DNA from 2 places in the Caloramator sp. genome. Region 2 is predicted to be linked to the other one. Evidence: a T-box and tRNA genes for the amino acid it is inferred to sense, from the RefSeq annotation. Region 2 holds a T-box; the other holds one or more tRNA genes.
The links. The T-box of region 2 lies ahead of ileS (isoleucine--tRNA ligase). A T-box ahead of a tRNA ligase gene usually reads a tRNA of that ligase, here a tRNA-Ile.

Region 1 (8,096 bases), on a different contig from region 2:
TATTTTTAAAAATAACGATAACTACAACCTATTATTTGAATTTTTAGAAGGAAAAATTGATAAAATAATTTATAACTTAACTCCTATAAGACAAGGTAATGTTGAAGGGAAAATAGTTGGTGGAAACCTGTGTGCTCTCTGTTCTTTGATAGGTACACGGTATCAATATAAATTTAAAAATTCAATACTATTTATCGAAGAAATTAATGAAGAACCGTATAAAATAGATAGATTTTTAAATCAATTATATCATTCAAGTATTTTAGATGAGGTGGAAGGAATTATCTTAGGAAGCTTTACAAATTGCTCGCCTGAAGACAAAAATAAAAGTTTTTCATTTGAATATATTTATCAATATATTCAGGAACTTACATCAAAACCTATATATTTAGGTTTAAAAAGTGGACATGATTATACAAATAATATACTTCCCTTAAATGTTACTGCTAAAATAATTGACAATAAACTAATTATAGATAAAGGAGATGTTTTCATTGATTAGTTTTTTTACAGAATCAAAAAAAATACAAGATAAACTTATAGAGTATAGAAGATATTTGCATATGCATCCTGAAATAGATAGAGACTTAAAAAATACAGCTGATTTTATTGAAAATATATTAAGTAATTACAATATAAACTACAAACGTTATGAAAATTGTGGTATTATGGCTGAAGTTGGCAAAGGAGAAAAGATTATAGCCTTAAGGGCTGATATGGATGCTTTAACAATAGAAGACAAAAAAGATGTTCCATATAAATCTAAAAATAAAGGTTTAATGCATGCTTGTGGACACGATGCACATACATCAATACAATTAGGAACTTGTATTCTATTAAAAAAATATGAACATTTATTAAATGGTAAAGTAAGATTTATTTTCCAGCCAGCTGAAGAGACTGATGGTGGAGCAATGGATATGATTGATTATGGTGCTTTAGACAATGTATCCTTTATAAGTGCTCTACATGTAGAAGAAACTTTAGATACTGGAACAATAGGTATAAATAGCGGCATTGTGAGTGCTGCGTCAAATCCTTTTAAAATAACTATTAAGGGTAAAGGAGCTCATGGTGCACATCCTGAAGACGGAATTGATCCAATAGTTGCTGCTTCAAAAATAATTGACAATCTACAAATAATTATATCAAGGGAAATTTCTGCCCTTAAAAGTGCAGTAATAACCATAGGTAAAATAAATGGTGGAACAGCACCTAATGCAATAGCAGAAGAAGTAATTATAGAAGGAATTATTAGAACCTTGGGAAATACTACCAGAAAACAAGTATTAGATAGATTTACATCAATAGTTAATTTAACAGCAGAGGCTTTTAGATGTAATGTTGAAATGAATATAATAGAAGGTTATCCATCCTTTAGCAATGATAATAATCTTATTGAAATTTTAAATAATATACAAAGCGAAAATTCAAATTACTTTACTATAAAAAAATTAGAATACCCAAGTATGGGGGTAGAGGATTTTGCATACTATACAGAAAAAGTACCAGGAATTTATTTTAAATTAGGATGTAGAAATGTAAATAAAGGCATAGTTCATCCAGCTCATGGAAGTTATTTTGATATAGATGAGGAATGTTTATGGATTGGATGTGCCATACAGTGTTCTATAGTTCAAAAATTTATTATGAATGAAACAAAAGAGCTCTAAATTTTAGAGCTCTTTTAATATTTTAATAAGTGAATAACCACAATTTATATAAATAGAAGCTTTTATAATTAATACTCTATTGTAACAATTTTCACACTCAAAGGACTTTTAATCCCCAGCAATAACATTATGATGATTATTTTATTTCACTTTGACTATTTAGTATATTAGTGCAAATAAAAAGAGAGCATTATGCTCTCTTTTGGTGGGCCTTCAGGGACTCGAACCCCGGACCGACCGGTTATGAGCCGGTTGCTCTAGCCAGCTGAGCTAAAGGCCCAAAATCTATTATAATTATAAAAAATTCAAATTATATTGTCAAGTATTTTTTTAATATTTTATTATAAAATTGTTTGTCTTATGAATATAATTTAATATATAACTAAACAAAAAGGGGTATTTATGGAATTAACTACTATAGATTTAAATAAAATAATCAATATTATTAAAAACAAGTATGGTATCGAAATCAAAAAAATTGAAAAGAAAAGATCCGTTTACAAAATAATATCAGATAAAAGCAATATATATTGTTTAAAAGAAGTAAACCATAACTTTAGTAGATTTAAATGGCTTCCTTCTTTTCTATTGTATTTAAAAGAAAAGGAATTTTTAAATTGCCCCTTATTAATTAAAGATAGTCAAAACCAATTTTATTTTAAAGTAAACAAACATAAATATTATTACTTAACTGATTGGATTAATGGTAATGAATGTGAAATAGATAAAATAGAAAATGCATTAGCTTCAGTTGAATTGCTAAGTCAATTCCATAAAAAAGCAACAGGATTCCATTCTAAACAATTAATATATGAAGAAGATAAAATAATTAAAGAATATGTTAAAAAGAAGGATGATATTATAAGATATAAAAACTTAATAATAAATAAAAAAATTATGTCCTACTTTGATACACTATATATTGAAACATTCGATAATCAAATGACACTGTCGGAAAAATCCTTAATATATCTACTAAATTCAAACTATCGCAATCTAAGTAAAAATGCAATTAAAAAGAAAGTGGTATGTCATAACAGCTTTTATTATCAAAACATTATAAAGTCAGATAATACTTTATATCTTATTGATTTTGACAAAATAATATATGAAACAGTTGAATATGATTTAGGCAAATTTATTCAAAGATTAATGTTCAGAAAGTCCTATAATTGGGAATTTGATAAAGCTAAATTATTAATAGATAAATATTGTAATTGTTTTAATAATAATATAGATTATAAGTTATTATTAGCAATTATTATTTTTCCTCATAAATTCTGGAAATTAGGAAATAAAAAATATGATAAACAAAAAAATATTGATGAAACTTATTATATAAGAAGATTAAAAAAAATAATTAATAATAATTTGTCCATATTACAATTTATTGATGAGTTTGATAAGTATTATATTAATAAAAATATCTAAATAGATTAAATGTCTATTTAGATATTTTTTTGTTGTCGCAAATTGAAATAATTTTTGTATAAATATTTAAAAGGAAATAAATAAACAGTGAAGAATAAGATAATAGAGGTGGTATTATGGAAGAAAAAAAGAATTATTATACATTTAAAGAGGTATGCCAATTAACAGGATATAAAGATTCAGTTATACGTTATTATGAGAAAGAATTTGAATTAAATATTCAAAGAGATACTAAGGGTAGAAGAATATTTTCTCCAAATGATTTGAATGTATTATTACAAATAAAAAGTCTGCAAGAAAAAGGACTGACTAATGGACAGATAAAAAAAATACTTATAAATCAAGAGACTGCCATAACTTCCCTTGATGCAGCAATTGCTTTTAATGATAATAATATTGATGAAAATGATCAAGATAAAATAAAATTGATAGAAGAAAAATTAAATGCTATTAATCAAAAGTTAGAAGAAATTGATAAGAATGTATTTAGTAAAGAACGTGACATATTGATTAGTGAGAATATGAAATTGAAAATGGAATTAAAGCAAAAGTGTTATGAAATCATAGAACTTAAAGAAAAATTAAAATACGAAAAACAAACAAAAAAAGGAATATTAAGCAAATTATTTAGAAAATAGGTGACAAAATGGAGATAAAATCTTTTAATTTATTTACATTGGTAACTAATAATGAATTTATAAACTTTTATAATTTTAAAAATATATTTGAGCTATCTATAGTAGATTTAATTTCCAATACTTCGTATTTTGTTATCGATGATGGAATAAGAGGTATTAATAAAAACAGTAGAGTTTACATTTTCATTAAAGATTCACCAGTCTCTATTAATGAAATAATAAATATCTTAATTAATCATTATAATAACAAAAAATTAAATTTTGAGATAAAATATATAAATAGCAACATTAAATTGGATAATTCTGATAAATACATTATTCAGAAAAACTTTAAGACAATGGAATTAGAATTAAATAATTTTTTAAACTTTAACTCCATCTGTATCCCCGAAGATATAAAAATCTCAACTATTGATATAAGTAAAAATATAGATTTAAGAATTGATATACAAAATTCAATTTTTAATTCTAATGATAAAAAAAGAAGACCTATTGATAAAAATTATCTATATAAAGAATTAAATAGTAGATATTTCTTAAAAGACTATTGTTATGTTTTATTTAAAGATAATAAACCAATTGGATATGGGCAAATCATAAAAGATAAAAACTTCTATTATTTAGTTAACTTTGGGATAATTGAGGAATATAGGGGTAAGGGTTATGGTAATATATTTCTAAATTATGTTTTAAATGATATTAAGAAAAAAAATGAAATTAATTTATTACGTTTAAATGTGGATAATTATAATATTTCGGCTATAAACCTATACAAAAAAATAGGATTTGGTGAAATTTTTAATACAATAACATTAAAAAGCATATAGAGTGATTTAAAATCTCTATATGCTTTTTAATGTTCACTATCCATATATGGTTATTACGTAATACAAATCAAAAATTACTTAAAATTTTTTTGTATTTTGTTATGAACATTTGCATAGAAACCAACACCATCATTATGTATGGTTTCGTGTTTAAAATATTTTCTATCTTCTAAAGTATAAGATACCTTTCCTTTTAAAGACTCATCATCTTTATTTTTAGCATTATACATACTATCACCTCTCCTTATTATTATTTCAATTTTTAATAAATTTATTTAAAATAAATTTATTTATGTTTATATGTTTTTTTATCGAATTTTGTAGTATAATATATATTTGCAAAATATTATTATCTAATAAGGAAGGTTGATATATATGAGTAATAAAAAATATCTTATAGAAACTTGGGGCTGCCAAATGAATGAAGAAGATTCAGAAAAAATAGCTGGTATGTTAAAAGAATTAGGATACATTAAAGCTGAAAACCGCGAAGATGCAAATATAATTGTTTTTAATACATGTGCAGTAAGAGAAAATGCTGAACTTAAAGTATACGGTAATATAGGTCATTTAAAAGCTTTAAAGTCTAAAAATCCAGATTTAATAATATGTGTTGGTGGATGTATGATGCAACAAAATGGTGTTCCAGAAGAAATTAAAAAGAAATATCCCTATGTTGATATTATATTTGGAACACATAATATACATAGACTCCCTGAACTAATTAATAATGTTAAACAAGGAAATACAAATATTATAGAAGTATGGGATCATGAAGGAGAAATAATAGAAGGTCTTCCAGTTGAAAGAAAAAGTGATATAAAGGCCTTTGTAACAATAATGCATGGATGCAACAATTTTTGTACTTATTGTATAGTTCCTTATACAAGAGGAAGAGAAAGAAGTAGAAAACCTGAAGCCATAATTGATGAAATAAAAAATTTAGCATCTAAGGGATATAAAGAAATAACTTTACTTGGACAAAATGTAAATTCATATGGAAAAGATCTTGATAATATGAGCTTTGCAAAATTATTAAGAATGGTAAACGAAATTGATGGAATAGAAAGAGTACGTTTTACTACCTCACATCCTAAAGATTTAACAAAAGATGTAATACTTGCAATTAAAGAATGCGATAAGCTTTGTGAACATATACATTTACCTGTTCAATCTGGTAGTACAAGGATATTAAATAAAATGAATAGAAAATATACAAAAGAACAGTACTTGGAATTAGTTGATTTAATAAAAAAGCATATACCTGATGTAGCTATAACTACCGATATAATAGTTGGTTTCCCTGGTGAAACAGAAGAAGATTTTCAAGAAACACTTGACTTAGTTAAAAAAGTTCAATACGATTCAGCCTTCACATTTATATACTCTATTAGAAAAGGTACACCTGCTGCAGAATATGAAGATCAAATACCTGAAGATATAAAACATGATAGATTTAATAGGTTAATTGAAGTAGTAAATAAAATAATCGAAGAAAAAAATGCTTCGTATAAAGATAAAATAGTTGAAGTATTAGTAGAAGAAGTAAGCAAAACTGATGAATCTAAACTTACTGGAAGAACAAGAACAGGAAAGTTAGTTCACTTTGATTCTAATGATAAAAACTTAATTGGTAAGCTTGTTAACGTTAAAATCACTGAACCAAGGAATTTTATTTTGATAGGTGAATTCGTTGAATTAATAAGATAACGGCATATTAGTCTATGGCTATATGCCATTTTTTTAAGGAGGTATGTATTTTGGGATTAACTCCAATGATGCAACAATACTTAGAAATAAAACAATCCTGCCAAGATTGCATATTATTTTTTCGTTTAGGCGATTTTTATGAAATGTTTTTTGAAGATGCTAAAATTGTATCTCAGGAATTAGAACTTACTTTGACAGGTCGTGATTGTGGATTAGAAGAAAGGGCACCAATGTGTGGTGTTCCCTATCATTCTGCTGAAACCTATATATCAAAACTAATAGAAAAAGGGTATAAAGTGGCAATATGTGAACAAGTAGAAGATCCTAATGAAGCAAAGGGCATTGTTAGAAGAGAAATCGTAAAAATAGTTACTCCTGGAACTTTACTTGAAGGAAATTTGTTAGAGGATGATAAAAATAACTATATATCCTGTATTAAAAGGATTAATACAGGTTTTAGCATATCTATATGTGATGTTTCAACAGGTGATTTTTTAGTTACTTCTATGGAAAATAATAATATTTATATAATTATTGATGAGTTATTTAAATATAAGCCATCAGAAATATTAATAATAGATGTAAAAAATAATGATATCTTAATAAATTCTATAAAAGAAAAATTTAATTCATTGATAGAATTAGTTGATGAAAGCCAAAATTTCACAGAATTTAAAAACCATTTTGGTGAAAAAATAAATATTTTAAATGAATTAGAGTTAGGCAGTAGTTCAACACTATTTGAATATCTAAAAAATACTCAAAAGTCGATGTTAGGTAATATAAATGACATTATAAAATATCAAATAAATAATTATATGTTATTAGATAGCAGCACTCGAAGAAATCTTGAGCTAACTGAAACAATTATTAATAAAACTAAAAAAGGATCACTATTTTGGATATTAGATAAAACTCAAACTTCAATGGGAGCTCGAAATTTAAGAAGATGGATTGAAGCACCACTTACTGACATCACAGAAATAAAAAATAGAATTGATGCCGTTGAAGAACTAATTAATAATATATACCATTTAGATAATTTAAGAGAATCCTTAAAAAAGATATATGATATAGAACGACTTGTTTCAAAAATAGTTTATGGTTCTGCCAACGCACGCGATCTTGTTTCTTTAAAAAATTCAATATCTGAATTACCTAATATTAAAGTAACTCTTCAAAGTTTTAAGTCAAACTTACTTAAAGGTATATATACTGATTTTGATACATTAGAAGATATCTATAACTTAATTGATTTATCAATAGATAATAACCCACCAATTAGTATAAAAGAAGGCAATATAATTAAAAAAGGTTATAATAAAGAAGTTGATAAATATAGATTAGCATCAATAGAAGGTAAAAATTGGATAGCAAGTTTGGAACAAAAAGAAAAAGAAGCGACTGGAATAAAATCATTAAAGGTAGGATATAATAAGGTTTTTGGATATTATATAGAGGTAACTAAAGCAAATCTATCTAATATACCAGAAGATAGATATATAAGAAAACAAACTTTATCAAACGCAGAAAGGTTTATTACTCCAGAGTTAAAAGAAATAGAAAATACAATTTTAAACGCTGAGGATAACCTTCTTAAATTAGAATATGAACTTTTTGTAGATATTAGAAACAAAATTTCTAATCAATCAAGTAGAATTCAAAAAGTTGCTAAACAATTGGCTATATTAGATACTATTCAATCCTTCGCAAAAGTTTCAATAGAAAACAATTATACCAAACCATCTCTAAATAATGATGGTATTATATCTTTAAAGGAAGCAAGACATCCCGTTATAGAAAAAATGATAAATGAA
Region 2 (8,096 bases):
CCCGACCTCTTTTAAAAGAGGATAATTGTACATATTTCTTGTGCCTATCTGAAGCACATCAACAACTTCTATCATATATTCAATGTCACGAAGGTCCAAAACCTCTGAAACAATTTTAAATCCATATCTTTCTTTTATATTTTTTAAAATTTCAATTCCTTCATCCTTAAGACCTTGAAAACTATAGGGAGAGGTTCTTGGTTTAAATGCCCCTCCCCTTAAATATTCAATATTTAACTCCTTTAAGCCTGCCGCTATTTTATCCATTGTATCATAATCTTCCACACTACAAGGCCCAGCAATAATTAGAGGTTTTTCCTGCTTAATATTTACATTTTTATCCTTTAAAACCCTTTTTAATTTCATATTTTCACCTACATTGCCCTTATCATATTAGAAAGAATTCCTATTGAATTTTCAATTGCTCTATTCATAAATGTTGGATAATCTACATGGGCACTTCCATCTGCCTTGTCTGAAATAGATCTTAAAACTACAAAGGGAACAGAATTTAAATAACATACATGTGCTATCGCTGCACCTTCCATTTCAACTGCATAGGCATTAAACTTTTCTCTAAAATATTGTATCTTTTCCCTTGAATTTATAAATTGATCGCCTGATATAATCCTTCCACTATATACTTTAAAATCATTTAGTGCCTCTGCACTTCTTACTGCTATATCTACTAATTTTTCATCAGCCTTAAAGGAATAAACCTCCATCCTTGGTACTTGCCCTACTTCATATCCAAAGGCAGTCGTATCAAAATCGTGATGTACAAGGTCCGTTGATACAACAACATCTCCAACATTTATTTCACTGTATACCCCACCTGCAATACCAGTATTTATTACTGCATCAACATTAAAATCATCAATAAGTATTTGAGTACAAACGGCTGCATTGACCTTACCTATACCACTTCTAACTACAACAATCTCTTTTCCTAAGAATTTTCCTAAATAAAATTCCATACTTGCCTTCTTTTCTATTCTTTCAACTTCCATTGATTCCTTTATCTTAATAACCTCTTCATCCATTGCACCTATGATACCGATTCTCATAATAACCTCCTATTATATTCTTGTATATTTTGTACAATTGTATCAGCTTTTACATCAGTTGTTATTATAGCACGACCTATACCCTGTGGCAAAACAATTTTTATATTATTGTCCACATTTTTTTTATCTTTACATATAATATCCTTAAACCTCTTATAATTATTAATTTTTATATTTGTTGGAAGCTCAAAATACTCAAGTATTTTAATTAACCTCTCAAAAATATCTTCAGAAATTAGTTTTCTTTTAAGAGCTATATAGCTCTCATAAACCATACCAATTGCAACTGCCTCTCCGTGTAAAATATTAAAATCAAACATAGTTTCTACTGCATGCCCTATTGTATGACCAAAGTTTAATATATGTCTCTCTCCTAAATCCAATTCATCCCTTTCAACTATTCCTGCCTTTAGTTTAACACATTCAGAGACAATATATTTTAATTTATCAATTTCTCTCTCCTTTATTGCCCTTTTATTCTCCTCTATAAATCTAAATAGATTTTCATCAAGAGATAATCCATATTTTATTACCTCAGCCATACCATTTTTAAAATTTTTATAGTCTAAAGTCTTTATAAGGTTTACATCTATGTATACCAAATTGGGCTGATAGAAGGTCCCAATAATATTTTTAATCCCATCTAAATTGAATCCATTTTTACCTCCAACGCTGCTATCAGTTTGAGAAATGATTGTTGTAGGAACATATACTAAATTTGTGCCCCTTTTGTAGGTAGAAGCTACAAATCCTGCAATATCTCCTACTACACCGCCTCCAAAGGCTATTAAAGTACACTTTCTATCAACATTATTATTGAGAAGAACCCTATAAATATCAAGTATTGTTTCTATTCTTTTACTATCTTCACCAGGCTTAATAATATACTTTCCTATTATTTTATGTTCAAAACTTCTAAAATAATCTGCATAAATTGAATCAACATTTTGGTCAGTTATTATAAATATTTTCCCAACCTTTTTCTGTTCAAACCAAAAATTCAAATGAGAATTGGTGGATGTAACTATAACACTATAGGGATTTTTTAAATTAATCTTTATTTCCTTCATAATAACACCTCAAAAATAAGGATAGCATTTACATGCTATCCTTATTATACAATAAACTTCATTATTTTAAAACACTTACACATCTTGAGCATAATGTTGGATGTCCAGTATCCTGTCCAACAGTTTCACTATATACCCAACATCTTTCACACTTTTCACCTGATGCAACAGAAACAACAACTGCAAGATCCATATTTTCTTCACTTCTAAATGTATATTCTACTCCATCCTTAATACCTTCGTATAGTTCAACCTTTGAAACTATAAATACTGTTTGAAGATAGTCTCTTACTTCATTTAAAAACTTATATGTGTCTCCCTCTGCATAAATTTCTACCTTTGCATTTAATGAATGTCCAATCAATTTATTATTTCTTGCAATTTCAAGTGCCTTTGAAACTTCGCCTCTTATATTTAATATATTATCCCATCTCTTTTCAAGCTCTTCATCCACATATTCTTCAAGTACCCTTGGCCAATCTGCTAAAAGAACGCTATCAACCTTCTCCTCTAATGTATGTGGCATATATTTCCATATTTCATCTGCTGTAAAGGATAGAACAGGAGCTATCATCTTAACAAGTGAATTTAAAATTCTATACATTACTGTTTGTGCTGCTCTTCTTTCCTTTGAATCTGGCTTTTCTGTATAAAGTCTATCCTTTATTATATCTAAATAGAAGTTACTCATATCCACAACACAGAAATTGTGTATTGCGTGATATAGTATGTGGAATTCATATCCTTCATATGCTTCTGTAACTTCCTTAGTTAGATGTTGAAGCTTTAGTAGAGCCCACTTATCAAGCTCGTTCATTTCACTATAATCAACCATATCTTTATTGGGATCAAAGTCATATAGATTACCTATCATATATCTTGCTGTATTTCTTATCTTTCTATAGACTTCAGAGAGCTGCTTTAATATGTCCTTTGATATTCTAACATCAGTCTTATAATCTGAAGATGAAACCCATAGCCTTAAAACGTCTGCACCATATTCCTTTATAACATCCATTGGGTCTATTCCATTGCCAAGGGATTTTGACATCTTCTTTCCTTCTCCATCAACAACCATACCGTGGGTTATAACTGTTCTATATGGTGCCTTCCCTCTTGTTGCAACAGCAGTTAATAGTGATGATTGGAACCATCCTCTATATTGATCGTTTCCTTCAAGATACATATCAGCAGGCCAGCTTAAATCATCTCTTGTTTCAAGAACACCTGCGTGGCTTGAACCAGAGTCAAACCAAACGTCCATTATATCCTTTTCTTTTCTAAATTTTTGTCCTCCACATTCACACTTTGTATTTTCTGGAAGAAGGTCCTTTGCATCCATTTCAAACCAAGCATCTGAACCCTTCTCCTTAAATATTTCAACTACCTTAGCTATAGTTTCTTCAGTTATTAATTCCTTTCCACAGTCTTCGCAGTAGAATATTGGAATAGGAACACCCCATATTCTTTGTCTTGAAATACACCAGTCTCCTCTGTCTTGAACCATACTTGCAATTCTATCTTCTCCCCATCCTGGTATCCATTCCACTTCCTTAACTGCCTCAACTGCTTCCTTTCTAAATCCATCTATTGATGCAAACCATTGTTCAGTTGCTCTAAATATGATTGGATTTTTACATCTCCAACAGTGTGGATATGAGTGAGTTATTCTTTCTTCTGCAAGAAGCATATTTGTTTCCTTAAGGTCGTGTAGAATTGCTTTATTTCCTTCTTTATAAGTTAATCCTTGATACTTGCCAGCCTTTTCAGTAAATCTTCCCTTTTCATCTACAGGATTTAAAACTTCTAATTTATACTTCATACCTATTTCAAAGTCTTCTTGACCGTGGCCTGGTGCTGTATGAACACAACCAGTACCTGATTCTAACGTTACGTGATCACCTACAATAACCAATGATTCTCTATCTATAAATGGATGATAACAAGTTTGTCCTTCTAATTCGCTTCCCTTAAATGTAGCAAGTATTTCTTCATTTTCAAGATTTGCAGCCTTCTTAACTGCTTCAAGCAATTCCTTTGCAACAACATAAACTTCATCATTGAACTTAGCAAGAACATATTCAAACTCTGGTCCTAAGCATATTGCAAGGTTTGCAGGTAAAGTCCAAGTTGTAGTAGTCCATATTACATAATATATGTTATTTAAATCAACATTTAAATTCTTAAATAAACCTTTATCATCCTTAACTCTAAACTTTACATAGATTGAATTTGATGTTTCATCAGCATATTCAATTTCCGCCTCTGCCAATGCAGTCTCGCAGGATGGACACCAATATACAGGTTTTAATCCCTTATATATATATCCCTTTTTAGCCATTTCTCCAAATACTTCAATTTGCTTTGCTTCGAATTCTGGAGTTAATGTCAAATATGGATTTTCAAAATCACCAATTACACCAAGTCTCTTAAATTGTTCCTTTTGTCTTTCAACTTGGCTTAGGGCATAATCCTTACACATTCCCCTAAACTTAACTGGATCAACATCACTAACCTTTATTCCAAGTTTTTTTATTGCTTGAAGTTCAATTGGTAGTCCGTGTGTATCCCATCCTGGTACATATGGAGAATAGAACCCCTTCATTGTTTTATATCTAACTATTATATCCTTTAAAACCTTATTTAGAGTATGACCTAAATGAATATCGCCATTTGCATATGGAGGTCCATCGTGTAAAATAAAAGACTTATTGTTTTTATTCTTTTCAAGTGCCTTTTTATAAATATTTTTACTATCCCATTCCTCAAGCATTAATGGTTCTTTTTGTGGTAGATTTGCACGCATTGCAAACTCTGTTTGTGGCAGATTAAGTGTCTTACTATAATCCATTATAATACCTCCCTTTTTAATTTTATCCAATAAAAAACAGACCTCTGCCCCTGGGGCGAAGGTCTGTCCGCGGTACCACCCAAATTTATAACTCATTAAGATAACGGCATTCACCGGCTCAGCCTACTTAATTCAGCCTGCAACTCAAGGGTGATTTTCAACAAAGTTAGTTTATGGGCTCTCACCAATCCCCACTCTCTGTAAAACATCCTTTGTCTACTCGTCCCTGTCATCGTTTTTTATATTTACCCATAAATATACAATAAACTAAAAATTATGTCAAGTAATTATTTTTCATTTATTATGTATTCCTTATCAAGATTCTCAAGCTCAGATTGAAGAAGAGCTCTAAATCTACTCTTAAACATATTGTACTCATTTTTTAATATTTCATATTCTTTATTGATTTCAAGTACCCTTTCTTCTGCCTTCTTCACAAGTTCATTTGCAGCCTCCTGTGCGTTCTTTATAATTAGTTCTGCCTCCTTCTTAGAACTTTCTTTTGCTTGGTCTGCTGCAGATTGTGCAAGTAAAAGTGTGTTCTGCAGTGTGCTTTCTAAGTTTACATAGTGGCTCAATTTTTCATTTAATGTTTCTATTTTTTCCTTTAAGTTTAAATTTTCTTTATATAACTTTTCATAATCCTCACTTAGTTGTTCTAAAAACTCATCAACTTCATCAATATCGTATCCTCTAAAATTTTTCTTAAACTCTCTATTTATTATCTCGTTTGGTGTTATTGTCATCTCTATTCCTCCCCTATACATATTTTTTTATTGATACAACAAGCCTTTGACTTTTTGTATTTCTAACGACAGAATTAAAAACAAATCTTCCAAATCCCTTAACCGAAACAATATCTCCACTATCTAATTTATAACTTTGTTCATCATTTGATATATAGTTAACCTTTACATTTCCCTGTTTTATTAGGGAAGAAGCTTCACTTCTTGAAAGGTTATATACTTCAGAAATTACAGCATCCATTCTTAAGGATGCAACATTGATAAAAATTTCCTTTAAAGATTGGGTTTTTTCTCTTGCTTTCTCATAAGAAATCCTTTCAAGCTTAACACCTGTATGTTTTATCTTATTCAGATTAAATATAATATAATCGCTAAGCTCTCTTGCAACATATATTTCTGCTCCATCATCAAAAACATTAATATCGCCTATTTTCTCCCTTTTTATACCTAAAGACAATAATGTACCAAGATAGTCCCTATGAGTTAGTTTTTCGAACTTAAAATTACCATTTACTTTGATTATATCTACCGGAAAATCCGTATCTACATCAACTCTACTTATAAGAGCAACCGCCCTTTCATAATTACCTTTACCACCGAAATATTTAATATAGATATCCCTTCTATTTGATAATAAATTTAAAAAGTACTGTTCATCGGGTGTTAAAAAATCTGTAAATTCCTCCTGCCAAGTTCTTTCTACTCTATTTACCATATCAATTAGTTTAACATATACTTCCTTTTTTTCTTCATTTCTTTTTAAAAAAACATCTATATTCATTTAATCACCATATTATAAAATTATTGTTTTAATAAATTCTAAAAATAATATTGCCAGCATTGGGGAAAAATCAATAGGTGTATTGGGCAAAAGTTTAAATTGAAGCCTATAGAAAGGTTCTTTAATAGGATCTATTATAATTCCTATTATTCTTAAAATTTGATTGTTGTGCCTATTTGGAACAACCCAAGACAAAAGAGCATCTAAAAATATTAGAAACTCTAAAAGATTTACAAACTTAAAAAAGGCATACCTTAATGCATCAGTCATTTTTTACCTCCTATTACTCCAATGAAAATATATCACTTTTACTAAATATATTCTTAAGCTCATTTTCTATTTCAACGCCCTTAGGTGTAATAAGATATATACCTCTCTCATTATCGACCTTCTGTAGTGAGCATTCTAAAGCATAAACTGCACCCGATACTGCATCTAAAAGTCTTCGTGCTATATTTTTTTCTGCATCAGCTATATTCATAATAACAATATTTTTAACCTTAAGTTCATCTATCAAATCCTGAATATCTTCACCTAATGTTTGGGGATTTTTAACAACAATCCTTGGAGTTATTGTTTTGCTTTTTATGCTAACGATTTTACCCTTTGTTTCCCTAATGTCCTCAAAATTAAACTCTTCTTCCATTTCCTCAACTTGTTTTTCCACCTTTTCAACCTGTTCCTCATCATCAACAATTCCAATTGTACCAAGTATCTTATTTAACACATTACTCATTGTTAATATCCTCCTTTTTATAATATCTTTCTCCAAAGATACCAGTTCCTACACGTAATATATTTGCTCCTTCTTCTATCGCAATATCAAAATCATCTGTCATTCCCATTGAAAGATATTGAATATCAAAGTTATCATATTTTAATTTTTTTACTTCTTCATACAAGAACTTCATTCTTTTAAAATAAAACCTTGTTTTATCTATATCTTCATTAGGTGGTATACACATAAGGCCTTTTATTCTTATGTTTTTAAGCCCAGATATTCTTTTACAAAAATCAAATAATTCCTCTTCATACACACCATATTTTGTTTGTTCTTTGCCTATGTTTACTTGTATAAGTACATCCATTATTTTATTAATCTTCTCTGCCCTTTTGTTAACTTCTAATGCAAGTTCATAGTCATCTAAGGAATGAATAAGTTCAACTTTATCTATTATATATTTAACCTTGTTTTTTTGTAAATGTCCTATAAAATGCCATCTTACATCCTTTACTTCTTCATATTTTTTAATAAATTCCTGAACCTTGCTCTCACCAAAAACATAAAGTCCTGCATTTTTTGCTTCAATTATCTTCTCTACAGGATGTGTTTTTGATACCCCCACCAATATTATGTCGCCGCTATCCCTACCACATAATTCACAGACACTCTTAATTTTTTCATTTATATAACTAATATTATCGGCAATTCCCATAAAATCACCTCTTTATTCTTTGCTTATCCTTTAAATTCTTGGGATTTACAACCACTTCATCGTTATCCTTTAGAGTAGAATCAGAAGTAACACATACTTTATAATCCATATGACTTATTTTAATTGGCTTAAAATATACATATTC

Region 1: it encodes a tRNA-Ile, which carries the amino acid that the T-box ahead of ileS (isoleucine--tRNA ligase) is inferred to sense. The anticodon was not compared.

Annotation. Positions count from the first base shown of each region.
Region 1 is NZ_JAIHAO010000012.1:835-8,930, forward strand. It holds gene JG776_RS05875 (LD-carboxypeptidase) at 1-502, shown strand, start outside; gene JG776_RS05880 (M20 family metallopeptidase) at 495-1,673, shown strand; tRNA gene JG776_RS05885 (tRNA-Ile) at 1,877-1,953, opposite strand; gene JG776_RS05890 (CotS family spore coat protein) at 2,076-3,104, shown strand; gene JG776_RS05895 (helix-turn-helix domain-containing protein) at 3,221-3,742, shown strand; gene JG776_RS05900 (GNAT family N-acetyltransferase) at 3,751-4,569, shown strand; gene JG776_RS05905 (hypothetical protein) at 4,644-4,799, opposite strand; gene miaB (tRNA (N6-isopentenyl adenosine(37)-C2)-methylthiotransferase MiaB) at 4,945-6,279, shown strand; gene mutS (DNA mismatch repair protein MutS) at 6,330-8,096, shown strand, end outside.
Region 2 is NZ_JAIHAO010000027.1:7,140-15,235, reverse strand. It holds gene aroF (3-deoxy-7-phosphoheptulonate synthase) at 1-366, opposite strand, end outside; gene JG776_RS08915 (5'-methylthioadenosine/adenosylhomocysteine nucleosidase) at 375-1,067, opposite strand; gene aroB (3-dehydroquinate synthase) at 1,064-2,137, opposite strand; gene ileS (isoleucine--tRNA ligase) at 2,199-4,988, opposite strand; T-box leader at 5,037-5,230, opposite strand; gene JG776_RS08900 (DivIVA domain-containing protein) at 5,276-5,734, opposite strand; gene JG776_RS08895 (YlmH/Sll1252 family protein) at 5,748-6,515, opposite strand; gene JG776_RS08890 (YggT family protein) at 6,528-6,785, opposite strand; gene sepF (cell division protein SepF) at 6,799-7,251, opposite strand; gene JG776_RS08880 (YggS family pyridoxal phosphate-dependent enzyme) at 7,244-7,951, opposite strand; gene JG776_RS08875 (HlyD family efflux transporter periplasmic adaptor subunit) at 7,956-8,096, opposite strand, start outside.